2 regions of the Paenibacillus sp. FSL E2-8871 genome follow, and region 1 is predicted to be linked to the other one. Evidence: a T-box and tRNA genes for the amino acid it is inferred to sense, from the RefSeq annotation. Region 1 holds a T-box; the other holds one or more tRNA genes.
The links. A T-box is a leader RNA that pairs with one kind of tRNA and senses whether it is charged. The one in region 1 lies ahead of trpS (tryptophan--tRNA ligase), so its partner is inferred to be a tRNA-Trp.
Positions count from the first base shown of each region.

Region 2: it has a tRNA-Trp gene. The T-box ahead of trpS (tryptophan--tRNA ligase) is inferred to sense a tRNA for this amino acid. The anticodon was not compared.

Region 1 covers NZ_JBBOBV010000001.1:3,580,265-3,595,411, forward strand. The annotation lists gene NYE25_RS16295 (transglutaminase domain-containing protein) at 244-1,389, opposite strand; gene NYE25_RS16300 (hypothetical protein) at 1,451-1,888, opposite strand; gene NYE25_RS16305 (MFS transporter) at 2,159-3,346, shown strand; gene NYE25_RS16310 (DNA primase) at 3,478-3,825, shown strand; gene NYE25_RS16315 (SCO family protein) at 3,951-4,574, opposite strand; gene cyoE (heme o synthase) at 4,592-5,524, opposite strand; gene NYE25_RS16325 (metal-dependent hydrolase) at 5,766-6,767, shown strand; gene NYE25_RS16330 (hypothetical protein) at 6,876-7,064, shown strand; gene trpS (tryptophan--tRNA ligase) at 7,066-8,052, opposite strand; T-box leader at 8,114-8,353, opposite strand; gene NYE25_RS16340 (aldose 1-epimerase) at 8,488-9,462, shown strand; gene NYE25_RS16345 (alpha/beta-type small acid-soluble spore protein) at 9,665-9,895, shown strand; gene NYE25_RS16350 (O-methyltransferase) at 10,044-10,454, opposite strand; gene NYE25_RS16355 (M3 family oligoendopeptidase) at 10,881-12,680, opposite strand; gene NYE25_RS16360 (YycC family protein) at 12,799-12,990, shown strand; gene NYE25_RS16365 (hypothetical protein) at 12,987-13,217, shown strand; gene NYE25_RS16370 (DUF2225 domain-containing protein) at 13,310-14,020, opposite strand; gene NYE25_RS16375 (globin domain-containing protein) at 14,057-14,440, opposite strand; gene ylbJ (sporulation integral membrane protein YlbJ) at 14,853-15,147, shown strand, end outside.
Region 2 covers NZ_JBBOBV010000001.1:3,710,026-3,725,172, reverse strand. The annotation lists rRNA gene NYE25_RS16925 (23S ribosomal RNA) at 1-1,712, shown strand, start outside; tRNA gene NYE25_RS16920 (tRNA-Asn) at 1,773-1,848, shown strand; tRNA gene NYE25_RS16915 (tRNA-Ser) at 1,852-1,944, shown strand; tRNA gene NYE25_RS16910 (tRNA-Glu) at 1,962-2,036, shown strand; tRNA gene NYE25_RS16905 (tRNA-Val) at 2,092-2,167, shown strand; tRNA gene NYE25_RS16900 (tRNA-Met) at 2,185-2,261, shown strand; tRNA gene NYE25_RS16895 (tRNA-Asp) at 2,288-2,365, shown strand; tRNA gene NYE25_RS16890 (tRNA-Phe) at 2,373-2,448, shown strand; tRNA gene NYE25_RS16885 (tRNA-Thr) at 2,469-2,544, shown strand; tRNA gene NYE25_RS16880 (tRNA-Tyr) at 2,550-2,635, shown strand; tRNA gene NYE25_RS16875 (tRNA-Trp) at 2,644-2,717, shown strand; tRNA gene NYE25_RS16870 (tRNA-His) at 2,754-2,829, shown strand; tRNA gene NYE25_RS16865 (tRNA-His) at 2,870-2,942, shown strand; tRNA gene NYE25_RS16860 (tRNA-Gln) at 2,964-3,038, shown strand; tRNA gene NYE25_RS16855 (tRNA-Gly) at 3,045-3,119, shown strand; tRNA gene NYE25_RS16850 (tRNA-Cys) at 3,132-3,205, shown strand; tRNA gene NYE25_RS16845 (tRNA-Leu) at 3,220-3,298, shown strand; gene NYE25_RS16840 (AraC family transcriptional regulator) at 3,432-4,181, opposite strand; gene NYE25_RS16835 (BMP family ABC transporter substrate-binding protein) at 4,510-5,649, shown strand; gene NYE25_RS16830 (ABC transporter ATP-binding protein) at 5,752-7,314, shown strand; gene NYE25_RS16825 (ABC transporter permease) at 7,307-8,353, shown strand; gene NYE25_RS16820 (ABC transporter permease) at 8,350-9,288, shown strand; gene NYE25_RS16815 (nucleoside hydrolase) at 9,333-10,286, shown strand; gene NYE25_RS16810 (ADP-ribosylglycohydrolase family protein) at 10,290-11,687, shown strand; gene NYE25_RS16805 (methionine ABC transporter ATP-binding protein) at 12,062-12,823, shown strand; gene NYE25_RS16800 (methionine ABC transporter permease) at 12,816-13,478, shown strand; gene NYE25_RS16795 (MetQ/NlpA family ABC transporter substrate-binding protein) at 13,550-14,377, shown strand; gene NYE25_RS16790 (ABC transporter ATP-binding protein) at 14,561-15,147, shown strand, end outside.

The sequences.
Region 1 (15,147 bases):
TAAACGCCTTGACCGTCCTTATAAGGAAGGTAAGTGTTTAAGCGAGAAATATAAGACATAAAGTATAGTGCTTATACTTTCTTATATTTTTAAAAAAATGTCTGACAACCCTTTGCCTGAGACATTACTCTTATGATGAAGGTGAGTTCTTAGCTGCTTATTGTGAGCATGCCCTCGCATTTAAGTTAGAACTGACGTTACTTGAGTTTATTGTACCACACCCCAGGAGTTCAGCGCCCTCACTCAGAGGGCGTTCTCCCTAATATGCGTTTCATCAAAATCCTTCGGATTGAACCAATCTCCACTGCTAGCCCAAGTCGGATCCAGCGGAATCCAAGCTTGCCGATCACTTATATATACTTCATTCCAAGCATGTGCACCATAACCGCCACGCCCATCATAACCCTGACCTGTTACAACCCGTACCTGCAAGCCCTGTGAACGAGCCATCACAGCGTACAGTCGGGCATAGTCTATACACACCCCTTGCCGAGTGTCGAATGTATCCTGTGGTGTCTGTTCATGCCAGACCCTGTTTTGCAAATAATTGTCAGCTTTAGCATAATCGTAAGTCACGCGTGTACCTACCCAATCATAGAGAAGTCTCGCTTTTTTCTCTTCATCTTGCGCTTGTCCAACAATGTCTTCTGCTGCTCCTATAATATCCTGAGGAATTTCATGATCGATAACCTCATATTTTCTGCGAAGGATATCATTCATCTCTGCTGCAACAGTCTTTGTCAGAATAGGAAGTTTCTTCTGCACAGTCTCACCAACAATAGGTTCAAATACAGCAGCAGCGCTCTGACTATAGATTGGAGAGGACTCCACATAACGACTAAATCCACTCTCCGGATTTAATCCAACACAGATGAAAAGAGCGAGAACAATTACCAGACTACGCATTAAGCCGATAATTAATCCAACCATTGCTCCTCCCATACGGCTTACCTGCGTAATCTTTCTGTCTTTAAACTTCTTAATACGCCGCAATTGTGGAAAAGGAAGCAACATGGATAACAGTCCTAAGAGCATACGAATTAACAGATAAGAAATCAGGAGTAACAATAGAAATCGAACTAGCGGTGATTCTGATAACACAGACACCGCCGTATAATAAATTTGCTGCCACTGTGTAAGCTTCGTATCAGGAAGACTAATACCCGATGCCCAAGTCTCTACATAGGGATTGAGGTAGGCCGCAGCTGGGATAGCTAATACCAAAGATGCTATAGTAAATAATCCTGTTCCCAGCAGCCCAAATAACCTTCCGGTAGCGCTTGAGAAACCTCTGCTCCAGCCTTGCAATAGAGAGAAGACTACAACCAGCAGGAGGGCGATGGAGATGATATTAGCATCACTCACACTAGTCATCCATCCGTTTATCATATCCGCTCTCTCCTTTCAGTCGCGTGCTTGCTCGCTTGTTATATTTTTGAGTCCAAGCCTGTTATTGATGTTTTCGGGCTTCCTCGATAAATGTTTTTGTCGTATCTGTAACACTCCACTTCCCAAGACTCACACCACGGAAAGTAACCTCTACTTTATCTTCACCCGCTGCGCCCTTCACTTCAATATTCGGCGTTGTAATCGTAAAGGTCCCGTCTCCATTTGAAGTGTACTTCGCATCCTGCGCTTCTTTAAGCATAACCTCTTGCGCTTCCTTCTTTAGCGTGCTTACCGTTCCATCTGCCACCTTATTCACAGCGTTACCAATTTGGTCCATTGTAACACCACTATAGATGAACAAACCTACAACGATCACAATGACAATCGCCCATTTCAGAACGGTTTTAACCAAATTAACAACCGCAAACAGCAGGACAAGCGCAATTACAATAACTAGCCAATTTTCCCTTATAAACTGTGACCATACCTCTGGATCCATCAATCTCACAACACCCCTATCGCCTAGTTTCGTCCCAAGGATTCTCTCTTCCCATAGACATAACGCCAATATTAATTATTATACATGAATACCCATCATAATTCATGGTTCCACCCTCCGTAAAAGGTATACCTACCAGCGGAATTAAAAAAGCGGTATAAGCCCTCTCTGTCCCACGTAAAGTACAAGTAGTGCTTAAGAATTCGTTCTTCATTATTACGCCGTCCTGCATTCACTTGTGCTGTAGGTGGCTCTCGGAGGTGTTTCCCTGTGAAAACTGCGCTGTGGCTATACTTATTTCTCTTTTTGGCGTTCTTCGATTTACATGCTCAGTATCCCGTCCTTACGCCCTTTGCCATCTCTCTTGGTGCGGGACCCACCTTTATTGGCTGGATGATGGGCATGTACTCGTTGACCCACCTTCCCGGCAATCTGCTTGCAGGCGTACTAGTCGATCGTAATGGCTCCCGCCGCTACATCGTCTTCAGCCTTGTCGCAGCGGGAGCTATCCTACTGCTGCAAGCTCATGTACAGCTTCCATGGCATCTGCTGATGCTAAGAGCAGCAAGTGGATTCGTGCTCGCTTTCCTCTCTCCAGCCTGTATGACGTTACTCGCTTCTTTGTCATCGGATGCCACAGAGCAGGGTAAATATATGTCCGGACATGGTATCGTTCATACGTTAGCTTCAGTTGTATCGCCTGCTGCGGGAGCTTTTATCGTAGCAAAAGCCGGCTACTCTGGCACCTTCACCACACTTGGATGGCTCCTTATCGCAACAGGAATCATGGCTTTTTTTAGTGTACCTGCACCTTCGAGACATATATTAAAGCCGCTAAGCTCAGCGCAATCAGCATTAAAAGTTCCAGATAAACCTTCTATACCAACGAAAGATGATGATCTGGTATCCAAACGGTATTACCTTTTACCTTTTTTCGTTTCCTGTTCACAAGGCGTTCTCTTTTTCGAGCTCCCACTATCTCAAACAGGGAGCAACAGTATTCTTTCCACTGGTATACTACTGTCACTCCTCAGTTTAGGTGCTTTGGTAACGCTCAGCATGCTCTTCCTGAACCGTCTTTCTCCGGGGGGAAGAATAGCAGCGGCATTACTGGGAATGGCCATCAGCTTCTTTGCACTCGCTTCATTTCACAGGATTCCGACTGCTGCGATTCTTTTTATGCTCGGCGCAGCCAAAGGAGTGTTGTTTCCTGCAATGGCATCACTCTTTATTAGTCTCGGTGGCCCTGGGCGAATGGGTCGGACTTTCTCCATGCAGTCGATAGCCATGTCACTTGGTGCATTCGCTGGGCCCGTGGCTGCTGGACAGCTAAGGTCCTTCGTTTCTCCTTACTTCATAGCCTTTCTACTATTAATGGTAGCATTGCTTCTTCTTCCACCTAAAAACACTGGTAAACTATCGAACCTCACTTCCAAATGGAATGGGCGAGCCGCATGATTCTTTGCTTTTACGACATTTCCCGGGGAATGAAGACTTTCTTGCAGAAACAGTTGTTAAAAATGACGATCCTTCGGTAAACTATAATGAGCCTGAAGCTTGGACCCATTCCCGGAGGTGATTGTCAACTAATGTCCATAACGATTATTGTCGAAGGTAAGAACGATCGCAGCAGATTACGCCGCGTGCTGGTACCGGAAGTAGAAATCCTATGTACCTTTGGTACATTAAATACACTAAAATTAGAATCCCTCCGGCAACAAGTAGGAGATGGAGAAGTATACCTTTATTTGGATAACGATAGCTCTGGCAAAAAAATACGCAGTGTGCTCCGGGATGCCTTCCCTGATGCCGATCATATTTATACTCGTCGCGGATATGCTGGTGTGGAGGGTACGCCTGATGAATACAACATCACTCAGCTCGAAAAAGCCGGATTAGAAGATTTCATCATCTACCCTGAACCACTTCCATTTTAGCTGAAACAAGTATAAGGATAATGTATAGCATGAAACTTATACTATCGTATATTTAAAAAAACGCCTTTTTCGTTATCCGCTCAATAAAGAGGGATTCGAAAAAGGCGTTTTTAATGTTTGATATTCTATTCCCGAGCCAATTTCGTCAGCTGATCGGCAAGAAATTCAGGAGTTACGTTCTCCGTATCTCCTGCGTCATACAATGCACGAAGTTGATTGTCTCGGTCAACTAACGCTATACGGTTGGCATGTACGAAATTTTCTTTGGAATTCCCTGCGATTAGTACTTTAAAAGAATCCGTCGCTAACTTACGAACTTCTTCCTGATCCCCCCGCAAGAAATACCATCCATCATAATTCGCCTGAAACCGGTCTGCAAAAGCCTTAATAGCTTCCCGAGTATCATTCTTCGGATCAAAAGAGATAGAGACAAAACCCGTATCTTTACCAAAACTGCCATCCTCGACCAGAATCTTCTGTGTCTGAGATAACAAAAACGTAGTTATAGGACATACATCCGGACACTGTGTAAAAAAGAAGTATACCAGCCGTGCTTTACCTTGTGTATCAGCCAGAGTAACCTGGTCTCCATTCACATTTTCAAGAGAAAAGTCCTGCACTTCTCCGATTACTGGCAATTTTTCTTTTCCTAAATTCAAAGAGTTAATTGCCAGATAACCAGCCATAATCAAAGCAAGTATTAGCAGAAGCCAAGTCCATTTATAACGCTTAAAGGTTTGCACGGACACGTATACCCTCCCTCTTCTTAACCGTGAATCGTATTCAATACAAGTACGATCAAACTAACTGTCAGGTAGTTAATGGAGAAGAGGAAATTCTTCTTCGCCCAGACTTCATCATCTTTAGCCTTAAAGCCCATCAAGGTCAATACTAACCAAGCCAAGGACAACGCTGATGAAATGATTAGAAAAAATATGCCTGCGTAATCATAGGCGTACATTAACACTGGAATAGGCAGCAAAAGGGCTACATAAGGAATCATCTGAAACTTCGTACGTCGCGTTCCTTTAACTACAGGTAGTAATGGAAATCCTGCCGCTCTATATTCTTCTTTACGTCTAATGCCCAACGCCCAGAAGTGAGGGGGTTGCCATAGAAACAACATGGCAAAGATCAGCCAAGCGCCTAGATCAACCGTTCCTGAAACCGCAACATAACCAATTACCGGGGGCATTGCTCCAGAAATCGCACCTACTGAGGTGCTCCATGTTGATGTCCGCTTCAACCAAAGCGTGTATACTACTACGTAAACGAACATGCCAACAATTCCAAACAGACCGGCAAGCATTCCTGAAAAAGCAAACAGCACGATCAAACCTGCAATACCAAGCCCAATGGCGTATAATAATACAGTGTTTGGTTTCAGTCGTCCTGTAGGAAGCCCCCGTTCACGGGTTCTTTCCATCTTCATGTCCAGATCCCGGTCGAAATAGTTATTAAAAACGCAGGCCGAAGCCATAACCAGCATTGTACCGAGCAGAGTCAGAACTAATCTGCCGTAATGAACATCCCAACCCGAGGCCAACCAATATCCCGCAAAGGCCGCAATAAGGTTAGATCGGATAATACCAGGTTTTGTTACAGCAATGAAATCACGCCAGCTAGCACCTTCCGGTGGAGATTTTGCAGACATGGCTGCAGAGTCGGAAGAAGCTTGAAATGTTATATGATTGTCCACACCTAATGATCCTCCTTCTAAACGAACATGTAACGTTCTAACCGAAGTTTTTTAACTTCGCTGTTAACTTTATCATAACAAACCCGTGAAGACTTTGACAGTCATGGAACAGTAAGTTCATGAATTCGACAATTACGTGACAATATTTATTTTGTATTTATTTCAATCCCCTTAATAACCAGAGCTGTATTTGGGTAATTATTAAATAGAGAACTTCCGAACAACAAAGGAGAACTGACCAATGGATACTGCTACACATTTAGTTATGGGCCTAGGCTTAGCTGGGCTTTCCTTCGTTGATCCCATCGTTGCTTCTGATCCGAAACTGGCCGGGGCTGTTATGCTGGCAACAGTGCTCGCCTCTCAGGCTCCTGATGCCGATACTGCGCTACGACTGAAGGACAATGCAATGTATATTCGAAATCACCGAGGAATCACACATTCCCTACCCTTTCTAATTCTGTGGCCCGCGCTGATTTCCTTCGTGTTAGGGCCCTTATTTGGTTTTACTGATTTACAAGCTCTAAGCCATATTGCGCTCTGGAGCTTCATTGGTGTAGGTGTTCACGTATTTTCTGATCTATTTAATACCTATGGCACTCAGGCTGCACGTCCATTCACGGAGAAATGGATTGCATGGAACATCATCCACATTTTTGATCCATTTATATTTGGTAGCCATATCGCAGCCATCCTTCTCTGGATCACCGGGATCATTCCACCGCAACCTTTATTTATTACGCTGTATGCCTGTACTATTCTTTATTATATTTGGAGAACCGTCGTTCACGCACGTCTCACGCGTAATATTAAGCTTAAGGATTTACATCATAGTGTCGGCGAACGTTATATTGTAATCCCTACAATTTCACTAAAGCGCTGGAACGTAGTAAAAGTGAAAAAAGATGGTAGTTATGATGTTGGGCAGTTAGTCAATAATCGACTGGAATGGTTCAAACATGCTGTATGCTCGAATCATCCCGCTGTGGAGATATCCAAGTCGCACCCTGATATTCAGTCCTTTCTATACTTCACCTCTTATGCAGTAGCCGAAGTCGAGGAACTTCCTTCAGGATATATGGTTCGCTGGGGGGACGTACGTTATTTACATCGCAAACAATACCCATTTGTGGCTGTATTAGTGATGGACAATCAATATCGACCTTTAAATACTTATGTAGGTTGGCTTAGCAGCGAGAAGCTCGACAAACGATTTTCCATTGACCCTGGTTCTTTACGATGAAACTGTAGACTTACGCAGAGATCTATTCTATAATCACAAAAAATCCCGGAGTATTATTATCATACTCCGGGATTCATTTTAGCAGACATAGAAAGGAAGGCTCTCTTAATGGGTAAAGGACTTTCACTTTGGTTCGCTTGTTCTTCTATTCTTATTCTTACTGCCGCTTCAATCGCGATCAGTTATAGCTTTTGGTTGGCACTTCTGCTCGGATTTCTCTGTGTTATGAATATTGGCTGGGGATTTATCCTCAAGGCCAAGATCAGACGAAAACAGGAAAGCCTAAGCGCTGATTAGATTAACGAGCTGGCAGAAATCCCATCCGTTCTTTAACTCCATTCAACGTCTCAGTTGCAACAATACGTGCACGACCAGCACCTTCAGCGAGAATATCTGTGATCGCACCCGAGCTACGAATTTCATTATATTTTTGTTGTAAAGGCTCAAGCGTAGATACAACCACTTCAGCAAGATCCTTCTTAAAGCCGCCATACATTTGCCCTTCATAACGATCGGCAATTTGCTGGAGTGTCATTCCAGAACATTCGGAATAAATACTCATCAAATTACTGATCTCTGGCTTATTAGCTGGATCAAAAATTACTTCACGTCCTGAATCAGTCGTTGCACGGCTGATTTTTTTACGGATTACGTCCGGTGAATCTAACAGAGCAATGTAGCTGCCTGCGTTAGGATTGCTCTTGCTCATTTTTTTGGTGCCATCATCCAGAGACATAATACGTGCACCCACCTCTGGAATGTACGGCTCCGGAATGGTAAAGAATTCGCCAAAACGATTATTGAAGCGACCAGCTAAATCACGAGTCAGCTCCAAATGTTGTTTTTGATCTTCTCCAACTGGCACAAGATCCGCATTATAAACAAGAATATCTGCTGCCATCAAGGAAGGATAGACGAATAAACCAGCGCCAACAGAATCTTTACCTGATGATTTATCTTTAAACTGGGTCATACGCTCCAGCTCGCCCATTGCTGTAAGTGTCGTCATGATCCAACCCAGTTCAGCGTGTTGTGGCACATGCGACTGCATATAGACATTAGAACGTGCAGGATCAATTCCTGCTGCAATAAAGAGGGCCGCTACGGATTCTGACTGTTCACGCAGTGCCGCAGGATCTTGTGCTACAGTGATTGCATGCATATCGACAACCATAAAGAAACATTGATGATCATCTTGCAGCTTCACAAAATTTTTCAGTGCTCCAATGTAGTTCCCCAATGTAAGTGAACCGCTTGGCTGAATGCCTGACATTACTTTTTTCATAATATAGACCTCCGTTTGATGTCATTTCTAAGTTTCCGAGAACGCAAAAAAAGCCTCATCCGCAAGGGACGTGAGACCGTGGTGCCACCCTTATTCGCTGCTTAATCTTGTTTAGACAAGAAAAAAACAGCCTTAGTCTTCCGTTAACGGGGAAGATCCGGCCGGTCTACTAGGGCATCTAGCTCCCGTTCAAGCTCGGCGCTCAGGGGTCCATTCATCAGGTTTGTCCTACCGGTTCGCATCAACCACCGGCTTTCTGAAGGTGCAATGCCTGCCTACTTGTCCCCGTCATCACATTATCATCATGAATTAATGCCTTCATCATAGAACCATAAAGAGAAGTTGTCAAATCACTTAACCACTACCGTATAAATCTGTTATGATAAGGTTATCCATGTTCTATTCGATTACAGTTACGATAAAGGAGCATATCTCATGAAACAGGTGACCAAAGGGCAGTGGGGCGGTTATGATACTTATATTTTGCACAGCCGTGAACTGGAAGTCACGCTTTTGCCGCGACTAGGAAATAACGTGATTTCATTGTTTGATGTCAAGAATCAACGGGAAATTCTACGGCGGCCTGATGAAAGCGATCAAGCTTTCTTTATGCAAAAACCTTACCATTTTGGCATGCCGCTATTAATTCCACCCGGAAGAATTCGTAAGGGCCAATTTCAATTCGAGGGTACAAGTTATCAATTTGACCAGAATACCGCTAATGACAATCATATTCATGGTCTACACCGAACTCAGGCCTGGTGTGTCAGCGATATTGAAGAAGATGAGGATGGTTGCGCGGTCACTACTGAATTCCGAACGGAAGATGATCCACACTGGATGGAGCAATTCCCTATCCCACTTAAATTCGAAATGACGTTTAGGCTTCAGGAAGCCCGATTTACCCAAACTTTAAAGGTTACAAATCTTGGAGATCATCGAATTCCTTTTGGGATCGGTTATCACACCTGGTTTATGATTGATGGAGAACCTGAGCGCTGGAATCTTAAGCTCCCAGTAAATAGTATTTATGAACTGAACGATGAATTGCTCCCTAGCGGCAATCTGATTCCACTTGGTGATCTGGAAGCCTTGAACACCGGAATGAACATGCAGGGAACTAATTTTGATACTGCTCTACGTATTGGAGAAAAACAGCCTGTAGAAGCCTTATTATTACGCGATGATGGTTATGGCCTTCGTTATACTGCTGACGAGAATCTATTCCGTCACTGGGTGCTATATACCAAAGGACCGGCGGATCAATTTCTGTGCATTGAGCCCTATACATGGCTCGCGAATGCACCGAATGTATCCGAGGATGCTTCCTTCACAGGTCTTTTAACGGTAGAACCCGGTCAGAGTCAGAATCTATCCACCGTGCTGGAAATGATCTATCCTGAGATTTAAAGCAGATATACATTATATCGGTCTTGCCTTGCGATTACGTAAGGGAAGACCGATTTTTTTGTGTAATCCCTAGCAATAAAGGATTTCTATCCTCACTTTTATTTCACTAATAATTACCATCCTTAAAACCTTTCGAAGTGATGCATGAATTAACCTCTTAGCGCTCATACTATCTTCACAACGGGCGAAGGAGGTGACACACATGGGTCAAGCAGGTCAAGGTCGTAGCAGCCGTTCCAATAACCTGGTCGTTCCTCAAGCAACTGCGGCATTGCAACAGTTGAAATATGAAGCAGCACAGGAGCTTGGAGTAACGATCCCAGCTGACGGTTATTACGGGAACTACACTTCTCGCGAAACTGGTTCTCTGGGCGGTTACATCACTAAACGTCTAGTACAACTGGCAGAACAACAACTGTCTGGTCGTCAGTAACAACGTTATCTTAAGTGTTTTATCCGGCTAGGGCGATATCAAGCATAAAGCCTAAAGCCGAGTAGCTTTCGAGCCCTCTCACACTTCTTTCTGAAGCTGTGGGAGGGTTTTGATTTTCACAATTATTGAAATTTTATGTAAACAACGCTTAACCAAAAAACTGTTCGGAACTTTCAGCAAAGGCATTACGAGGTGATCGAATCATTAGATTCGCCATATTATAATTGGACTCCAATGTAGCATCTACAATCACCATTCCCTGTCTAATGGCGAATTCATAAGAAATCTCACCATGCGTCCAACGCCGCTTGTATTTCAGGCTTTCCAGTGCCATTAGTCGAAAAGAAGACTGTTGTCCATCTGTCATCCCTTCTTTTGCATCAGTGAATCCCCCGCTTCGCCCAGAAAGAGGATTATGTCGTATCCCGAATTTTCCGATCATGTTATTTCGTATTTGCACAAAAACCGTACCAGAAGTTAATCCCGATAATTCTTCCTGCAGCTCCTTAAACACCATATCCATCTGTCTCGCTAATGATAATTGTTCCGTCTTAAGCATTACTTCTCCTCCTAAAAGTTTTGTGAGCATAGCTTCATTCGAATTCACATCGTACAAAACTTGCTTCGAAAGCATTCACTTCGTTTTGTGAGCATAGCTTGATTTGAGTGCACTTCGCAGAACTGACTTCGTAAGCGCTTGCTTATTTTTGTGAGTTCAGCCAAGTGGTACTCTAGCGTGCCTTATATAAGGCTTAAGACTCATTATAGGTTACTAACAAATGGCAAACAACATTATTCGGCAAAATTGGGTTATTATCCCTATAGATGCGCGAAATCCATAGATTAATCGCATATTTCTTTTTATAAATCGTGATTTTTCGACATTTTATCATTAAAAAAAGCCCCTGTATCAGGGACTTTTGCGTGTTCATGCTGAAAAATTGTTGTTTTTTCTACCGCTAAATTTGTCTTAGTTTAGACTTTTTCAAACTAATTGCTCCGTCATCTCCAAGAACTCATTAATGTCAGCTACAATCAGATCTGTAGCGCCTTGCCAGAAGTCCGGCTTCGTAAGATCCACACCCAGATGCTTAAGTACCAAATCCTCTAAAGTCATCACACCAGTATCTTGCAACAAGCTATCGTATTTGTCTGCAAAGGACGCTCCTTCTTGCAGAGCCAGTCGATACAAGCCTGTGCTGAACATGTAGCCAACGGTGTAAGGGAAGTTATAGAACGGCACATCTGTGATATAAAAATGCAGTTTAGAAGCCCAGAAATGAGGATGGTATTCCGAAAGCACCCCACAGAAGGCTTCCTTCTGTGCTTCCACCATCAATTCAGACAGCTCCTCAGCATTTACAAGGCCTTCCTTACGTTTCTCATAAAAACGAGTCTCGAATAAGAACCGAGCGTGAATGTTCATAAAGAAAGCTACGCTGTTTTGAATTTTCGTTTCAAGCAACGCCAGTTTCTCTTCAGCGTTGCCAGCGGCTTTAACCTGAGCGTCAGATACAATGACCTCTGCGAAGGTTGAAGCAGTCTCTGCAACGTTCATAGCGTAGTTCTGATTAAATACAGGTTGATCATCCAGCAAGTAAGAATGATAAGCATGTCCCAGCTCATGTGCCAAGGTTGAAACATTGGAAGTTGTACCGCTATAAGTCATGAAAATCCGCGATTCCTTACTCTCAGGGAAGGATGTACAGAAACCTCCAGGACGTTTTCCCGGACGATCCTCAACCTCAATCCAGTTATTATCAAAAGCACGCTCTGCAAACTCTGCCATCTTCGGACTAAATTTGCGGAACTGGGTAACGATATCTTTAGCGGCCTGATCATATGGGATTTTACCTGAAGATTTACCCACTGGCGCTTCGACATCTACCCAGGAAAGAGCATCCAGTCCAAGCAGCTTAGCTTTACGCTGAAGATAGGTCACGAGTGCAGGCTTGCTATTCGTAATCACGTCCCACATCGCATTCAAAGTATCTTGTGACATACGATTGATGCTTAGCGGATCTTTCAGAATATCTTCCCAACCTCTTCCTTTATAGAGCTTCAGACGGAAGCCTGCTAAGTGATTCAAGGTATCCGCACAGTTATCTGCTGCTTCGGTCCATGCTTCTTCCCATTTATGGAACATGGATTGACGTACTTTCGGATCTGGATCATCCAGCTTGTTAAAAGCTTGACCTGCGGAGAGCAGCTTTGTTCCTTCTTCATCCTCAAATGGGATCTTAATCGAGCTTACAATCGTATCATAGTGCCCGCTCCATCCATGATATCCGTCAACGGCTAGTTCTAGCGCTAAGCTTTCCAACTCTGGACTCATCTTCTCACGGGCCAAGTCACGGCTCTCGCTCAGCACGAACGTTAATGGAGCAATCTCCGGACGTGCCATCCACTCTGCCCATACCTTGTCTGTAGTCTGACGAAGCACATTACTGAATTGTGAGCTAATGCCTTCGAATCCGGCACGCATACTTGTCACTCGAGCCGCCAGTCTTACCGCACCTTTGTCCATTTGATTCTGAGCGCCCAGACAGTCTGCGAAGGAAGAGACCTCCACAAGTCTTCCTGAACAGCTCTGAAGCAGTTCTATAACCTCGTCCAGCGCCTTTGTAGATTCAACATCCGTTGGAGCTACAGCATTCTTCACCAGACCCTGTAAGGCTGCAATATCTTGTTCAAGATTCTTTAAAAAGCTTTCTAACTCAGTAGAGGACGATCCTCCAGGAAATATGGAATCAAGTTCCCAAGTCAGTGATAATGGTTGTTTCATGTCTTCTCACCATTCCTTTGCTCTCATTTGGTTTTCTTTGTAATTGACTTAACACCATGGTAAAGTGAATAACGATACCGGAACATTCATAGCCGATAAACTTTAGGAGGGCATCCATATGAAGCCACTACAAATTTCACCGGAAACAGCCATAACGTTATCCAAGCAACTAGGCGTTCCACTGGAACACTTGATGCATATGCCCCAACATATTTTGCTACAAAAAATAGCTGAGCTATCCAAAAAGCAGAATTCACCGCAAACTGAGGATGGAAATGAAGAGTCTCCTTCTGGGAAGGATTCACAATGATTCCTTTTAGTCATACCTGGCCTTATGACATTATTTTAGGCGATATGTATGTGCAGTATTGCCCTTTCTGCAACTCGGAGAATGTTCTTCTCCCTATGAAGCCAAAAGAATTGCAAATCGTTCGTGACGGCAAGAAAAAACTACTTGTCTTCCCATGTTGCAGCGCCAGTCCCACAGTTGTAGATAACGACGGAGATTACCTCCTATTCGATCGGGCAGTCCGATAAATAGAAGGTAATCTAAATCCCAATCTTACCATTTTTATAAAGCGCAGACGAGAGCATTACTCTCTTCTGCGCTTTTTGTTGTTCGTGAAGCTTTAAGAACCTGAAGGCAATCCATCGGCATCAATATCTACAGCTTCGCCGCGCATTTGCTCTCTTAGCACAACCCACTGCTCCCTGGCAGCTCGAATCATCGCAGCATCCATAATCTTCTGATCATTAATCAGGCGGGAGAACCACATTACAGCCACAGAGAACTCTCCGATGCGCCTGTTAAGTTCGCCGATAAGATACATGAGCCGGGCATCATTGCCAGCTATTCCGTCTTTTTCGTATACCTTCACATATTCAGCTAATGAATAGCGCAAAAAGCGTTGTTCCTGTTCCGTATTCCCTTGATACCGATACAACCAGGCAATGTGATGAAGCAGACTTGCAATAATTCGATCCTTATCGTTAATACTTTGAGCGCATAAAAGCGCCAGTTTATAGGTCTCAAGTGCAGTTTCCCAGCTTCGTTTATCCCCAAAGTCACGGCTCTTCCATCGTTTTCCTACCTGTTCATTAAATGCTTTTCGCTGCAGATCCGTCAGCTTGTCCGCTGAATTTTCTGTAGAGGCAAACCCACAACTCGGGCAGACACGTACAACATAATAATCCGGATTCTCGTTTTTGTAATATGCGCAAAAATCAGCATCGCGGCGGATAGCCTTTTTTAGGCTAGGGCGTACGCGAGAGGTTGAAAATTCATGTTCACAATTGCAACATTTGACCTTAATAGAATATAGGGGTATTAACTCTGGCAAGTACTCTCATTCCTTTCAGGATCAACCTGTCCCTTATTATTCCTGGGGCATGTTAACAAAATGATGTGCGGGACCTGCAAGACGGCTAAGCACGAACGAACGTAGCGGCTCTTCTACGCCGGTCTCCTCAAGCGCCTCTTTCATACACTGCAACCATTCTTCAGCACGTTCTGGAGTAATGGGAATATGCATGTGCCTTGCTCTCATCATGGGATGTCCATGCAGTTCTGAATACAATGGGCCACCGCCAAAAAACTGTGTCAGGAATTGATACTGCTTCTCCAGAACAGGAGAAATGTCTTCAGGAAATAACGGACCCAGCTGCGGATGAAGCTGCACTTTGGCATAGAACACTTCCACCAATCGATGTAGCGCCTCAGCTCCTCCTAGGTTCTCATATATACTCTCATTTGGATTCATTGAGGTTACCAGCTCTCTTCCATATTAATGAAACGTTTCTTACTTTATTATACCAAAAAAAAGCACGGCTCGGATATCCGTCGAAAGTGCCCCTAAACGGCAGAAAAAAGACGCTAAACTATAGTTTAGCGCCTGGAGGTTATTGTCAGTAGGTCCGAAATTCTTCATCACCTGAAGGGACGAGAGAGACCCGGATCACATATACAAAAGCACAAACGAGAACTCCGGCTACAACGCTCATCGCCATCACTCCATCCCATTTATTCTTGTAACAGAGGGTGCATTTCTTATTTACATAATATCATATTCCGAACGAAAAAGCACCGAATTATGTAACCGCTTCCTTTATTTTTTTTGTGCTGTTTGTCCTTCTTTTCGCATACATCTAACCATAGATCAGGAGGCGTTAATTATGACTTTTAAAAAGATTGGCGGCCCACTGCTGGGATTAACATTGGCAGGCTGTATGCTGCTGATGTTGCTTCATCCGGAGGCATCCCTTGGCGCAGCCTTACGAGGCCTTGCCATCTGGTGGGATGTGTTATTCCCCTCCCTATTTCCATTCTTCGTCATATCCGAAATCATGCTAGGCCTAGGGATCGTTCATCTCTTCGGTGCACTGCTCGATCCATTGATGCGCCCTCTTTTTGGTATACCAGGTAGCGGCGGGTTTGTCGCTGCGATGGGATATGTATCAGGATATCCTG
Region 2 (15,147 bases), 130 kb from region 1:
ACTATGTATCTGGGGTAGGGGAGCGTTGTATGTGGGTTGAAGGTGTACCGTAAGGAGCGCTGGACAGCATACAAGTGAGAATGCCGGTATGAGTAACGAAAAGATCAGTGAGAATCTGATCCGCCGAAAGCCCAAGGTTTCCTGAGGAAGGCTCGTCCGCTCAGGGTAAGTCGGGACCTAAGGCGAGGCCGAAAGGCGTAGTCGAAGGACAACAGTTTGAAATTACTGTACCACCGTAATCCGCTATGAGCGATGGGGTGACGCAGGAGGGTAGTGACGCGGACTGATGGATATGTCCGTCTAAGCAGTGAGGCTGATGTGTAGGCAAATCCGCACATCGTTAAGGCTGGGCTGTGATGGGGAGCGAAAATTACAGTAGCGAAGGTCATGATCTCACACTGCCAAGAAAAGCCTCTAGCCAGGAGAAGGTGCCCGTACCGCAAACCGACACAGGTAGGCGAGAAGAGAATTCTAAGGCGCGCGGAAGAACTCTCGTTAAGGAACTCGGCAAAATGACCCCGTAACTTCGGGAGAAGGGGTGCCCCGGTAGTGTGAATAGCACGAGGGGGCCGCAGTGAAAAGGCCCAAGCGACTGTTTAGCAAAAACACAGGTCTGTGCGAAGCCGCAAGGCGAAGTATACGGGCTGACGCCTGCCCGGTGCTGGAAGGTTAAGGGGAGTGGTTAGGGGTAACCCGAAGCTATGAACCGAAGCCCCAGTAAACGGCGGCCGTAACTATAACGGTCCTAAGGTAGCGAAATTCCTTGTCAGGTAAATTCTGACCCGCACGAATGGCGTAACGACTTGGGCGCTGTCTCAACGAGAGATCCGGTGAAATTTTAATACCTGTGAAGATGCAGGTTACCCGCGACAAGACGGAAAGACCCCATGGAGCTTTACTGCAGCTTGATATTGAATTTGGGTACGATCTGTACAGGATAGGTGGGAGCCGTAGAAATCGGAGCGCAAGCTTCGGTGGAGGCGCCGTTGGGATACCACCCTGATCGTATCTAGGTTCTAACCTAGTACCCTAATCGGGTACGGGGACCGTGTCAGGCGGGCAGTTTGACTGGGGCGGTCGCCTCCTAAAGAGTAACGGAGGCGTTCCAAGGTTCCCTCAGAATGGTTGGAAATCATTCGAAGAGTGCAAAGGCATAAGGGAGCTTGACTGCGAGACCTACAAGTCGAGCAGGGACGAAAGTCGGACTTAGTGATCCGGTGGTACCGCATGGAAGGGCCATCGCTCAACGGATAAAAGCTACCCTGGGGATAACAGGCTTATCTCCCCCAAGAGTCCACATCGACGGGGAGGTTTGGCACCTCGATGTCGGCTCATCGCATCCTGGGGCTGAAGTAGGTCCCAAGGGTTGGGCTGTTCGCCCATTAAAGCGGTACGCGAGCTGGGTTCAGAACGTCGTGAGACAGTTCGGTCCCTATCTGTCGTGGGCGCAGGAAATTTGAGAGGAGCTGTCCTTAGTACGAGAGGACCGGGATGGACGTACCGCTGGTGCACCAGTTGTTTCGCCAGAAGCATGGCTGGGTAGCTACGTACGGACGGGATAAGCGCTGAAAGCATCTAAGCGTGAAGCCCCCCTCAAGATGAGATTTCCCAATTAGTAAGACCCCTTGAAGACGACGAGGTAGATAGGTTGGAGGTGGAAGTGCAGTAATGCATGGAGCTGACCAATACTAATCGGTCGAGGGCTTATCCTATACTTAAGACGCAAATTCAATTCGGATTCAGTTTTCAGGCATCAAGCCTGGTATGAATATTCCCTGATAGCTCAGTTGGTAGAGCACTCGACTGTTAATCGAGTTGTCACAGGTTCGAGTCCTGTTCGGGGAGCCATATGGAGAGGTGTCCGAGTTTGGCCGAAGGAGCACGATTGGAAATCGTGTAGGCGCCACAAGCGTCTCGAGGGTTCGAATCCCTCTCTCTCCGCCACAAATTTTACTTAGTATGGCCCGTTGGTCAAGGGGTTAAGACACCTCCCTTTCACGGAGGTAACATGGGTTCGAATCCCATACGGGTCACCAAATTTTCACTTGATTTTACATAGTGGACTTTGGTACAATAACAATTGTTGTTTACGGAGGCTTAGCTCAGCTGGGAGAGCATCTGCCTTACAAGCAGAGGGTCGGGGGTTCGATCCCCTCAGCCTCCACCATATTCATTTAAGAACGACGCGGGGTGGAGCAGCCCGGTAGCTCGTCGGGCTCATAACCCGAAGGCCGCAGGTTCAAATCCTGCCCCCGCAACCAATTTTCATCAAGTAATTATATATTTTGGAACCGTGGTGTAGTTGGCCTAACATGCCTGCCTGTCACGCAGGAGATCGCGAGTTCGAATCTCGTCGGTTCCGCCATTTTCTTGGCTCGATAGCTCAGTCGGTAGAGCAGAGGACTGAAAATCCTCGTGTCGGCGGTTCGAATCCGTCTCGAGCCACCATATAGTATACAACTTAATATGCCGGTGTAGCTCAATTGGTAGAGCAACTGACTTGTAATCAGTAGGTTGGGGGTTCAAGTCCTCTCGCCGGCACCATCTTTGGGGGATTAGCGAAGTGGCCAAACGCATCAGACTGTAAATCTGCTCACGTACGTGTTCGGTGGTTCGAATCCATCATCCCCCACCATTTTTTTTAGGGGCATAGTTTAAAGGTAGAACAACGGTCTCCAAAACCGTTGGTGTGGGTTCAATTCCTGCTGCCCCTGCCAATCTTTATCTAAAGTCTTTCTCTAAAGTTTAATATGGCGGTCGTGGCGAAGGGGTTAACGCACCGGTTTGTGGATCCGGCATTCGTGGGTTCAAGTCCCATCGGTCGCCCCATTTACTTTAAGAAGAACAGCAACAATATTAGTTTAATATGGCGATTGTGGCGAAGTGGTTAACGCACCGGATTGTGGTTCCGGCATTCGTGGGTTCGAGACCCATCAGTCGCCCCTTTTATTTTAAAATGTTATTGGGGATTAGCCAAGCGGTAAGGCAACGGACTTTGACTCCGTCACGCATAGGTTCAAATCCTATATCCCCAGCCATTTTATGCGGACGTGGCTCAGCGGTAGAGCATCGCCTTGCCAAGGCGAGGGTCGCGGGTTCGATTCCCGTCGTCCGCTCCAAAGTTTTCATATGGCGCCATAGCCAAGTGGTAAGGCAAAGCTCTGCAAAAGCTTTATCCCCAGTTCAAATCTGGGTGGCGCCTCCATTAAGTTCATATGTGCCGGCGTGGCGGAATGGCAGACGCGCTCGACTCAAAATCGAGAGGGAAACCGTGGAGGTTCGAGTCCTCTCGCCGGTATATCAAAAAGGTTTGTAAAGTCGCTTGTATAAGCAACTTTACAAACCTTTTTTCTTTGTCTTTGAGCTTTTATTCTTAAGCCGTTGAATTAGAGGCGTCTCTAATCAACGGCCTTTTTGTGTGGAGTGTTATTTTATTGACTGCTTAGTCGGAATGCTCGTGGGGTGAGACCAATTTCACGTTTAAACATATTGCAGAATTGGGCGTCATTCACAAACCCAGCAGCAGCTGATACTTCAGAGATATGCATTTGGGTATGTTGCAAGAGAGACTTTGCATAATCCAGACGTTTCAATAGTAGATAGCGCAGAGGTGAAGAACCGAATCGTTCTTTAAATAAATGGCGGAAACGATCATAGCTGTATCCAGACATCTCAGAAAGTGTTGCGACCGATAGCTTATGGCGGTAATGCTCATTCATATAGTTTAGAACATATTGGACTCTGTCTTCCGTTGGTGATTGAAACCCAGAGGCGCTAAGAAGCCGTATCAGATGAACAGTGATTTCGCTCATTTGAAGGTTCAATAGTTCAGAGAATCCATCTTGTTTGCGCGTAAACTCTGCTTTCATTCGAAGCAAGATCTGTAGAACAGTATGGTCTTTATCATCTTCATATACGCCTTGCAAATTCTCCATATTTGGGTGATTTGAATGGAAGCCTACAAATAGTATAGTAGCATCCTCGCGATGATTCTCGTCATGTTTATGATTGGGTGGTATCAGCGCGAATGAAGAAGAACGAAAATGATAACTTCGCGAACCTACATTGGTAGTTCCTAAGCCGTTTAAATAATAGACTAGTTCATAACATTCATGCTGGTGTGGTGGAATATAGGTATTAACCTCATGCGCTGCATTTACAATATATAGAACACGATCCATGATGAGCCTCCAATAATTATGTTTTAGCCGAATCGTACAAAATTATGACCGAAATCATATAATTATTTTCATTAATATTTGATATGATCGTATCAAGAAATCCGAAGATTAGCAACCTGACTGGCCATCTCGTTCGGAAATTAGTCGGATTAATCGTAAAAATGATAATTTTCTCTCTATTTTCGAGTGTATTCGTTAAAATCGTTAAAATTTTGACAATGTTACATGAAATATGAGAGTTTCCATCTAAATCGTGAAATATACAACGAACTAAGAAGGAGAACCTCTCAAATTACTAACCAACTATAAATAGGGGTGGAATAGAAAAATGAAAAAGAAAGTTCTTTCTTTGTTGTTACTAGTAGTAATGGTAATGGTCACAGCCTGTGGAAATAATACGTCGAGTAATGGATCTTCCGAGAATGCAGGATCTAACGCAGCTGAAGGTGGAGAAACAGGTTCAGGGGATAAACTCAAAGTTGTACTTCTGATTCCAGGAACGCTTGGAGATAAATCTTTCTTTGACTCTGCGAATAGCGGTTTGCAAAAGGTTAAGGATGAGCTGGGTGCAGAAACAAAAGTTGTAGAAATGGGTATCGATAAAACGAAATGGGAGCCTACGTTTAACGATATCGCCGCTGAGGACTGGGATGTTATTATTTCTGGCGGATCGGAAATTACAGAGATGTTTAATGCAACGGCTGAATTATATCCTGACAAAAAGTTCATTAACTATGATACCGATATAGATGAAGCACCAGAGAATATGTACAACATGTCTTATGCAACAAATGAAGTATCTTTTCTAGCAGGTGCTGTAGCGGCGCTAGCTACACAATCGGATATGGAAAATGCTAATCCTGAGAATGTGATCGGTTTTGTAGGCGGCATGGACATTCCAGGAATTAACGCTTTCTTGGTAGGCTACATTCAGGGCGCTCAATATGTTGATCCTGATGTGAAGGTCGCTGTATCATATGCTGGCGATTTCGTTAACCCGGCTAAAGGCAAGGAGCTTTCGCTGATTCAATATAACTCCGGTGTGGACGTTATTTTTAACGTGGCTGGGGGTACAGGTCTTGGGATCTTTGATGCAGCTAAGGAGAAGAAGAAATATGCTATCGGTGTAGACTCCGATCAGGCGATGTTGCTTAACGATACAGATAGCGAAAAAGCAAACTTGATCGTTACTTCTTCTATTAAAAAGATTGATAGTGCTATTCTGGGTGCCGTGAAGAGATTACAAGACGGTACACTTGAGATGGGTAAACGTGATGTGTTGAGCTTTGTAGATGATGGTGTAGGCATTGCAGAGAATGAAATCTATAAAAATATCTTTCCTGCCGATCTTCAGGCTAAAGTTGAAGAAGTGAAGCAAAAGCTGATCAATAAAGAAATTACAGTAGATAACGCGATGGGAATGGAAACCTCTGAAGTAGAAGCCATTCGTAACGTAGTTAAGCCTTAAGTATAGCTATAAAGTGATAAACCTACAGTTGGAGATTCTTCTTTTAGAAGAATTCCAGCTGTATATTTTTGCAGACCTCCAAGTCGAAAGGCGTTGAGACCTATGAACAAAGCTCTGCTGGAAATGCGGGGAATTACCAAGGTGTATCCCAATGGTGTCGTTGCAAATAAAGACGTGCATTTTTCTTTACGTGAGGGAGAAATTCATGCGATTGCGGGCGAGAACGGCGCTGGTAAATCAACTTTAATGAAGATCATGTTCGGCATGGAAGAGCCTAGTGAAGGTGAAATCTTTATCAAGGGTGAAAAGGTGAAGCTGCAATCTGCTCAGGATGCCATTGATAGAGGGATTGGTATGGTTCACCAGCATTTTATGCTGGTCCCTTCTTTTACAGTAGCAGAGAACATGGTGCTGGGCATGGAACCTCGTAAGGGCGTCGGCATCAATTATGCAGAAGCTGTACGCATGACCGAAGAGACTGCGAAGAAATACAATCTGGCAGTGGATCCAAAAGCAAAAGTGGAGGATCTCACGGTTGGTATGAAGCAAAAGGTTGAAATTCTGAAGGCGCTGCTGCGTGGTGCAAAAATCCTCGTTCTGGATGAGCCGACCGCAGTGTTGACCCCACAGGAAACAGAGGAATTGTTCCGGGAGCTTAAGCAGTTAAGAGAGCAGGGTCATACGATTGTTTTTATTTCACACAAGTTGAAAGAAGTTAAAGCGATCTGTGACAGAATTACGATCATGCGTAGTGGACGTAGTGAAGGTGTCTTCCAAACGAAGGATGTCACGGAGCAAGAAATCTCACGCCTTATGGTGGGCAGAGACGTCGTGTTGAAATATGACAAGGAGATTCTGTCTATTGGGGAGCCGGTACTCACTGTGCAGGGCTTAGGTGTAAATGATGCACACGGCAAAGCGTTGCTAACAGATATCAACTTTGTAGTACGCGGGGGACAAATTATCGGGATTGCTGGTGTAGAAGGGAATGGGCAGACACAGCTCATTGAGGCTCTTACGGGTAGCCTAAGTGGGGTCTCAAGCCAAGGCTCTGTGCTAGTGAAGGGAAAAGATATTCGTGAATCGGATATTTTAGATATTCGTAAGCTAGGCGTTTCCTATATCCCAGAGGATCGGATGCATCAAGGGATAGCCAGTGATGCGAGCATAGCGGATAATCTGCTGTCCACTCAGTATCGTACAAAAGCTATGAATAAAGGTCCCTTTTTAAATGGATCACGAATTGCCAAGCTTGCAGTATCACTTGTAGAAGAATTTAAAGTCCGTTGTTCGGGACCTTCTCAGCCAATAGGTATGTTATCAGGTGGTAACATGCAGAAGGTTGTCGTAGCTAGAGAGTGTTCTACAGAACCGCAACTGCTTATTGCAGAGCAGCCGACACGGGGCGTGGATATAGGCGCGGCGCAGTTCATACATCAAAAGCTGTTGGAGCTGCGCTCAGACGATTGCGCTATTTTGCTAGTGTCAGCAGACTTAAATGAGATCTTGGAGATCAGCGATAGTCTACTAGTGATGTATGAAGGAAAGATTGTTGCCTTTTTCGAGGAGCCTTCCAAGGTTAGTGAAGAAGAATTAGGGCTTTATATGCTAGGGATTCATCGACAGGACGAGGAGCAAATCAGGAGGGCCGTAAATCATGTTTAAAGTAAAATATTTTGAATACATTCGAACATCGGCAGTAATCGTAATTGCACTCGCTATTGCTTTTCTGATCATCTCATTGGTCAGCAATCAGCCGGTGAAGACGATTGGGATATTCCTATTTGAGCCGCTATCCAGTAAAGGTCATATCGGTAATGTGATTGAGATGGCCATTCCGCTCATGTTCACTGGGCTAGCAGTTTCCTTGTTGTTCCGGGCAAATATGTTCAATTTGGGAGCTGAAGGGATTTTCTATTTCTCCGGTGTTGTAACTTCCGTGTTGGCTATTCATTTAACGCTGGACGGGTGGCTTCATCCGGTCGTAGCTATTGCTGCGGGTTCTATTGTTGGTGCGTTGCTCTCGGCAATACCCGGGATCCTCAAAGCCAAATGGAATGCTAATGAGCTGGTTACATCCTTGATGTTCAATAATATTTTGTTTGGAGTAGGTTTATATCTACTGAACTATCACTTACGTGATGCAAAAGCATTTGCCAATGTATCCTACAAATTCGAGAAAACGGCACTGCTGAGTAAAATGGTACCTGGCACCCGTATTCATACCGGACTTATTATCGTTATTGTGCTTATTATTGCAGCGCATTTATTCCTATACAAGACTAAATGGGGATATGAGCTGCGAATGACAGGCATCAACCGTAACTTTGCACGTTATTCAGGCATGAAGACTGCGAAGGTTATTATACTGGTTCACTTGATTGCTGGTTTTATCGCGGGAATGGGTGGTTCCGTAGAAGTGCTAGGGATGTACAATCGATTCCAATGGACATCGTTACCAGGTTATGGCTTAGATGGTGCTCTTGTAGCGATGTTAGCCAAGAATAATCCGCTATCCGTAATCGGCGCTGCATTGTTCCTTGCATATATCCGGATCGGAGCCGACATGATGGCACGTCTATCGGATGTACCTTCAGAGATGATTTCTATCATACAGGCGATTATCATTCTTCTGATTTCGGCTGAGCAATTTCTGAAGTTCTGGAAAAATCGGATGCTCTTGAAGGAGGCGAAGGAAGCGTGAACAGCTTGTTTGATGTAATTTTTACGACTGACTTTGCGTTTTCTGTTCTTCGAGTGACGACACCGATTCTATTCGCCGCATTGGGAGCGTTAATCTCTAATAGGGCTGGTATTATCAACATTGGTATGGAAGGCATCATGCTTGTTGCGGCGTTAGCCGGTGTCATTGTAAGCAGCTACACGCATAGTGCGTGGGTAGGTTTACTTGGGGCCGTGATGTCCGGAACACTGATCGCTGGAATATTAGCTTTTTTCACACTGAAATTTAAAACACATATCATTCTCGGCGGCGTAGCTATTAATATGTTCGCTTCAGGAGGAACCGTGTTTATTCTTTATCTGCTGAGTGGAGACAAGGGTTCTTCTACTTCTCTGGCGAGTAAAGTGCTACCTAGTGTAGAGATTCCTTTGCTGAAGGACATTCCGGTGCTGGGGCCTATTCTATCAGGACATCACATTTTGACGTATGTATCTATTATTGCTGTGTTTGTTGTCTACTATCTCTTAAACCGTACACCGCTTGGTCTGCGCATTCGTTCAGTGGGTGAAAATCCACATGCGGCTCAATCTGTGGGAGTAAGTGTTGTGAAAATACAGTATATGGCTTTGCTGCTTAGTGGATTTTTCGCTGGTTTGGGTGGAGCTTACATGTCGATGGGTTACCTGTCACTGTTCACTCGCGATATGATCGCTGGTCGGGGCTGGATTGCGATTGCCGCAGAGTCTATGGGGAGAAGTACGACAGTGGGTACGGCGCTGACCTCTCTATTATTTGGTACGGCAGACGCCTTGTCGAATGCGCTACAGGTCTTGAAGATTCCTGCAGAACTGATCGCGACGCTTCCTTATGTAGCAACGGTAATTGGACTAGTGATCTATGCCGTATCTGAGACACGGAAAAAGAATAAAAAACTTAAAAGCCCGCTAGTGAAATAGCGATAAGAGTAACGAGGATTTATACAACTAAGGAGTGAATGACTATGCGAACACCTATTATTATTGACTGCGATCCAGGGCATGATGACGCAATCGCTATCTTGCTTGCAATAGCAAATTCGGAGAAGCTGGATCTGCGCGGGATTACAACGGTTGGTGGAAACCAGATCCTCGATAAAATCACAGAAAACGCACTTAAAGTGATCAGCTTTGTGAATGCTGATATTCCTGTAGCCAAAGGGGCTGCGGGTCCGCTGTTCGGCAAGCTTGTTACAGGTGAGGAAGCGCATGGTGAATCTGGCATGGACGGCCCACTATTGCCACCAAGTAAATTCCGGCCTGTAGAAGAAGGCGCTGTGGAATTCATGCTGAATATTATCCGTTCTTCGGAGGAGAAGATTACGCTCGTACCGATGGCTCCTTTAACAAATATCGCCCTGCTAATCACTGCTTATCCAGAGATTAAGGAAAGAATTGAAAAGATTTCACTGATGGGCGGAGGAATTTCTTATGGAAATGTAACCTCTACTGCGGAGTTTAACATCTATGTAGATCCTGAAGCTGCTCGTATCGTGTTTGAATCGGGTATTCCGATTACCATGAGTGGTCTGGATGTGACCGATAAGGCAGCCATTTTCGAAGATGAGATCGTAGCATTGAAAGAGCGTGGGCCAGTGTCCACTATGGTCGGAGAACTGTTAGATTTCTATTCGATCTTCGGAAAGAAAATGGGCTATGTCGGTAGTGCACTGCATGATCCATGCGCCGTAGCTTGGCTCTTGCACCCAGAACTGTTCGAATCCGAGCATCTATATGTAACGGTAGAGACAGAAGGCAAGCTGACGCGGGGAATGACAGTTGCAGACAAACGAAAGAAGACGGATCGCCCAGCGAATGTAGAAGTCCTGGTGGGAGTAGACCGGGAAGCATTTATGAAGTTGATTTTTGATTCACTGGAAAAGCTAGATCAAGAGCTGCTTGCGGCTGAAGGGAACTAACCTATGGCAGGATGGGAGAGACTTCAGGAGACGGTTCAGTTTGAATTGGTTCAGCGTGGAGAAGAAGGCTGCAAGATTGAAGGCTTCGCGGATAAACTAGCTGCTGCAGGTGCCGATGAGATTAAGCTGATGCAAGTATACAACGAGTTGATGGAGCTCACAGTTGCTGAGGACTTTCCTTATGAAGAGCCGTCTTCACTGGAGGAGATTCGTCGTCTTCGTCCAGAAGGTCCACGCAAGCTTGAGGCTGACTGGAGCGAAGCAGAATGGAGAGATAAGTTCTACGGAGCTTGGCTAGGTAGAAGCGTCGGTTGCGCACTTGGCAAACCATTGGAGTATTGGGACTACCTCTACGGTAAAGATGGACGTCCGGGTTGGGAGAATATTGAGCTGTGGTTCCGTGGTGCCGATGCATGGCCTATTAGTGGCTATACGCCTGGGCATTCACGGGCAGAGGCAGAATATGGTCTTGGTTTAAGTGATTGGACGTATGCGAGTACCAGCGAGACTATTAAGTTTATGGAGAGCGATGATGATATTCGTTACACGGTACTGGGCCTTATGCTGCTGGAGCAAAAGGGGCTGAGCTGGGATTCTTGGGATATCGGGAAGCTCTGGCATAAACATCTGACATACGCTCAGGTATGTACGGCAGAGACACAGTCGTATATGAATTTTGCGCAGGAAACGTCTCATCTGCATGGTGAGAAGCCTGCGGATTGGCTGGCGCGGCAGGAAAGAGTGCGGATGCACTTGAATCCCTACCGGGAGTGGATTGGTGCGGCTATACGCGCAGATGGACTGGCTTATGGTGCAGCAGGCCATCCTGAACTTGCAGCGGAGTTAGGCTGGCGCGATGCTTCTTTTTCACATGTGAAGAACGGAATCTATGGTGAGATGTTTAATGCGGCGATGATTTCGGCTGCTTTTGCTGAAAAAGATAACGAGCGTATTCTTGAGATTGGTCTTAGTGAGATCCCTAGTACTAGTCGCCTGGCAAGTGACGTTCTACGAGGTATAGATATTGCGCAGAAGGCCAAAAGTGAGCGGGAGTTGGTAAGTAAGATTTGGGATACATTCAGCCACTATGATGCGGTGCACACCAATAATAATGCTGCTCTTGTAGCTGCTTCGCTGGTCTATGGCGGGAATGATTTTGAAAAAGCGGTCATTACATCCGTTTACGGAGGAATGGATACAGACTGTAATGGTGCTACAGTGGGTTCTATTATGGGAGCGAAGCTTGGAGCAAGTGTGTTGCCGGCTTCGTGGATTGAACCGCTCCATGATACGCTATATGCGGATCTACCTGGTTTTCATCCGATAACGATTTCGGAATGCGCGGAGCGCAGCTATCAGGTCTTCTTGAAGATTCGAGGAGAGCTTGGCGAAAAGTCTTAGATCAAGGATTACGAAAAGAATGAAAGGATGTCTTAAGCTATCGAGCTTAGACATCCTTTTTTTCGTGGCGATCTAGTTCTTGAAATAGATGTAACAGCGGGTTTAGGAGTTAGGTAACAGGAGAATCCTGATTTGAAGAGGGATTAAGCTCAGTCATTTATTGGGAGATAAGCACGTGAAAATAGTCCGATATAATGGGCTTTTATTCTTTAATCCTTTTAATCTGATATATTACTAAAATAAAAATGATGACACAGAACATAAAATGCCTTATTATTTAAAGAGATTTTTAGTAAAACAGTTTTTAAATAATTATAGTACAAACCTTGGCTTAGAAGGTTTCAGAATAAACGGAAAGGAAGGGGGAGTTTGCAATCCTATCGCTGAGTCGGGTGAGTAAAGGATTCAAGCTGAAGGACGGCACATATCAGGCGGTAGATGATGTATCGCTTGATGTGAAGAAGGGATCGATTCACGGGATTATTGGTGAAAGCGGGGCAGGGAAATCCACGCTGCTACGATTGATTAATCTGCTGGAAAAGCCGGATCAAGGGACAGTTACCGTAGAAGGGCATAATTTAACCGAAATGCCGAGTAAACAGCTACGGAAAGCTAGGGAAAAGATTGGGATGATTTTTCAGCAATTTAATCTGGTCAATAACGTCACGGTAAGCCGCAACATTTCGATCCCTCTGGAACTGGCGGGGGTGCCGAAGCGTGAACGGATGAAGCGGGTGAAGGAATGTCTCGATTTTGTCGGATTGGCTGATAAGGCAGAGCAATATCCCGCACAGCTAAGTGGAGGACAGCGACAACGTGTGGCGATCGCCCGGGCGCTTTCGAACAGTCCAGGACTATTGCTATGTGACGAACCAACATCCTCACTAGATCCAGGAACAACTGCGGATATTCTAGACGTCCTGAAGCATATTAATGGGGGCCTTGGGGTTACGGTAGTGATTGTTACGCATGAGATGGATGTTGTCAAAAGCATATGCACTCACGTATCGGTGATGGAAAATGGTCGAATCGTAGATTCATTCTCACGCCAAGATGGTGATTTCCGGCCTGCTGCAGTCCGTACTGGATCTTACCGGGATCAAATTCTGGGTAAAGCGGGGGAAACGCATGTTTGATAGTGTACTTCAATATCAGGCACAGATGTGGGAATCGATCGGAGAAACTTTTATAATGGTCGGTATTTCTGTTGGTGCCGCACTGCTGCTGGGGCTTCCACTCGGGACGTTGTTGTTTTTTTGCCGAAAAGGGCAGCTCTATGAGAATAAAACATTGTCACTGGTACTCAACAGCATCGTAAATATTATCCGTTCATTTCCATTCCTGCTGCTTGTGGTTGCACTCATTCCGGTCACTCGTTTCCTCGTCGGAACTGCGATTGGAACAATGGCTGCCACGGTTCCGTTATCCATTGTTGCCATTGCTTATTACTCTCGTCTGGTGGAGCAGTCTTTGCTGGAGGTTCCTAAAGGAGTCATAGAAGCGGCGTTGTCTATGGGAGCCTCGAAGCTGGGGTTGATCTTTAAGTTTCTGTATGTAGAGGCTCGTTCGGGTCTAGTGCTCGGACTTACTACCTCCACCATTAGTTTTATCTCTTACTCGACCGTAATGGGGGTTGTTGGAGGGGGCGGGGTTGGTGATTTTGCGATCCGTTACGGATATCAGCGTTTTGAGACTGAAGTGATGATCTATGCGATTGTTGTGATGATTGTATTGGTTCAGTTGGTTCAATTCACAGGAGGTACGATCTCACGGCTGTTAGATAAACGTTAATCGTTCAACCCGTACATCAAATTTTGTAATACAAAATGATTGAATATATAAACTGGGGGTTAGTTGTAGTAATGAAAAAATCAATGATAGTTGTGCTTATGTTAATGGTATTGGTCGTAGCGGGTTGTGGCTCTAATAAAGCAGCCGAGAACAATTCTGCAAAAGGTAGCGATGAGCTAACGAAATTAAAGATTGCTACTTTGATTCCACCAATGACGGAAATTCTGGATATTGTGAAGCCACTTCTGAAGGAAGATGGCATTGATCTTGAAATCGTTGTGCTGTCTGACAATGTACAGCCTAATGAGGCTTTGGCGAATAAAGAGGTAGATGCTAACTTTTTTCAACATGTTCCTTATATGAAGCAGTTTAATGAAAGCAAAGGCTCCAATCTAGTAGAGGTACAGCCTGTCTACGACGCTATTTACGGTGGATACTCCAAGCGTTACAAGAATGTTGCGGATCTGCCGGAAGGCGCAACACTAGTAATGGCTAATGACCCTTCAAATATCGGCCGTTCTTTACAAATGTTCGCTGCAGCTGATTTGATTAAGCTAAAAGAAGGTGTAGGCATTAAGGCTACACAAGCAGACATTACTGAGAATCCAAAAAACTTTAAGTTTGAGGAAGTGGATCTATTGATGTTGGCCCGTATGCTGGATGATGGAGATCTAGTGGCAATGACTCCGGCTTATGCCAGCCCGCTTGGATTGACACCAAAGAAAGATGCACTGATTACTGAAGGCGCGGATTCTGAATTCACGATCACCTTGGTTGCGCGTGAAGACAACAAGGACTCTGATGCGATCCAGAAGCTAGCTAAACGGATTAGCGGACCAGAAGTGAAGAAATTCCTTGAAGATAACTATGCGGATATTGCATTGCCTGCTTTTAAATAAGCTTAAATAGTTAGATTAGTAATTCAACGAGACTTGTCCATTATGGGCAAGTCTTTTTTACATATCAGAAAGTATGTATTGGGAGGCCCCGCTTTGTGGGGATATTTTGGTGTGTCACTAGAATGTAAGAACTGCTCTATATAATGGGTTGTAGAATAACAAAGCGGAATGGAGATGGGAAATATGTCTGTACTCAGTGCAATTAATCTCACAAAACATTACGGTAAGGGTACTAACCTGGTCAAGGCACTGGATGGTATTAACGTAGAGGTACACAACGGTGAATTTATAGCGATTGTCGGGACTTCAGGAAGTGGCAAATCAACGCTCTTACATATGCTAGGCGGGCTTGATCGGGCGACAGAGGGTCAGGTGATCATAGATGGTAAAAATATTTTTGGGATGAAGGATGATGAGTTGACGGTATTTAGAAGAAGAAAGATCGGATTTGTGTTTCAGAACTATAATCTAGTGCCGATTCTTAATGTATACGAGAATATTGTGTTGCCCATAGAGCTGGATGGAAACAAAATAGACAAGGATTTCGTGGATCATATTGTGAATACGTTAGGTCTTTCGCAAAAATTGGACAACCTCCCTGGTCAGCTTTCAGGCGGTCAGCAGCAAAGGGTAGCCATCGCACGGGCCTTGGCAGCTAAACCTTCCATTATCCTAGCAGATGAACCTACAGGGAACTTGGACAGCATCACTAGCCAGGAGGTCATTGGATTACTCAAAGTAACAAGCAGACAGTTTAATCAGACGATTCT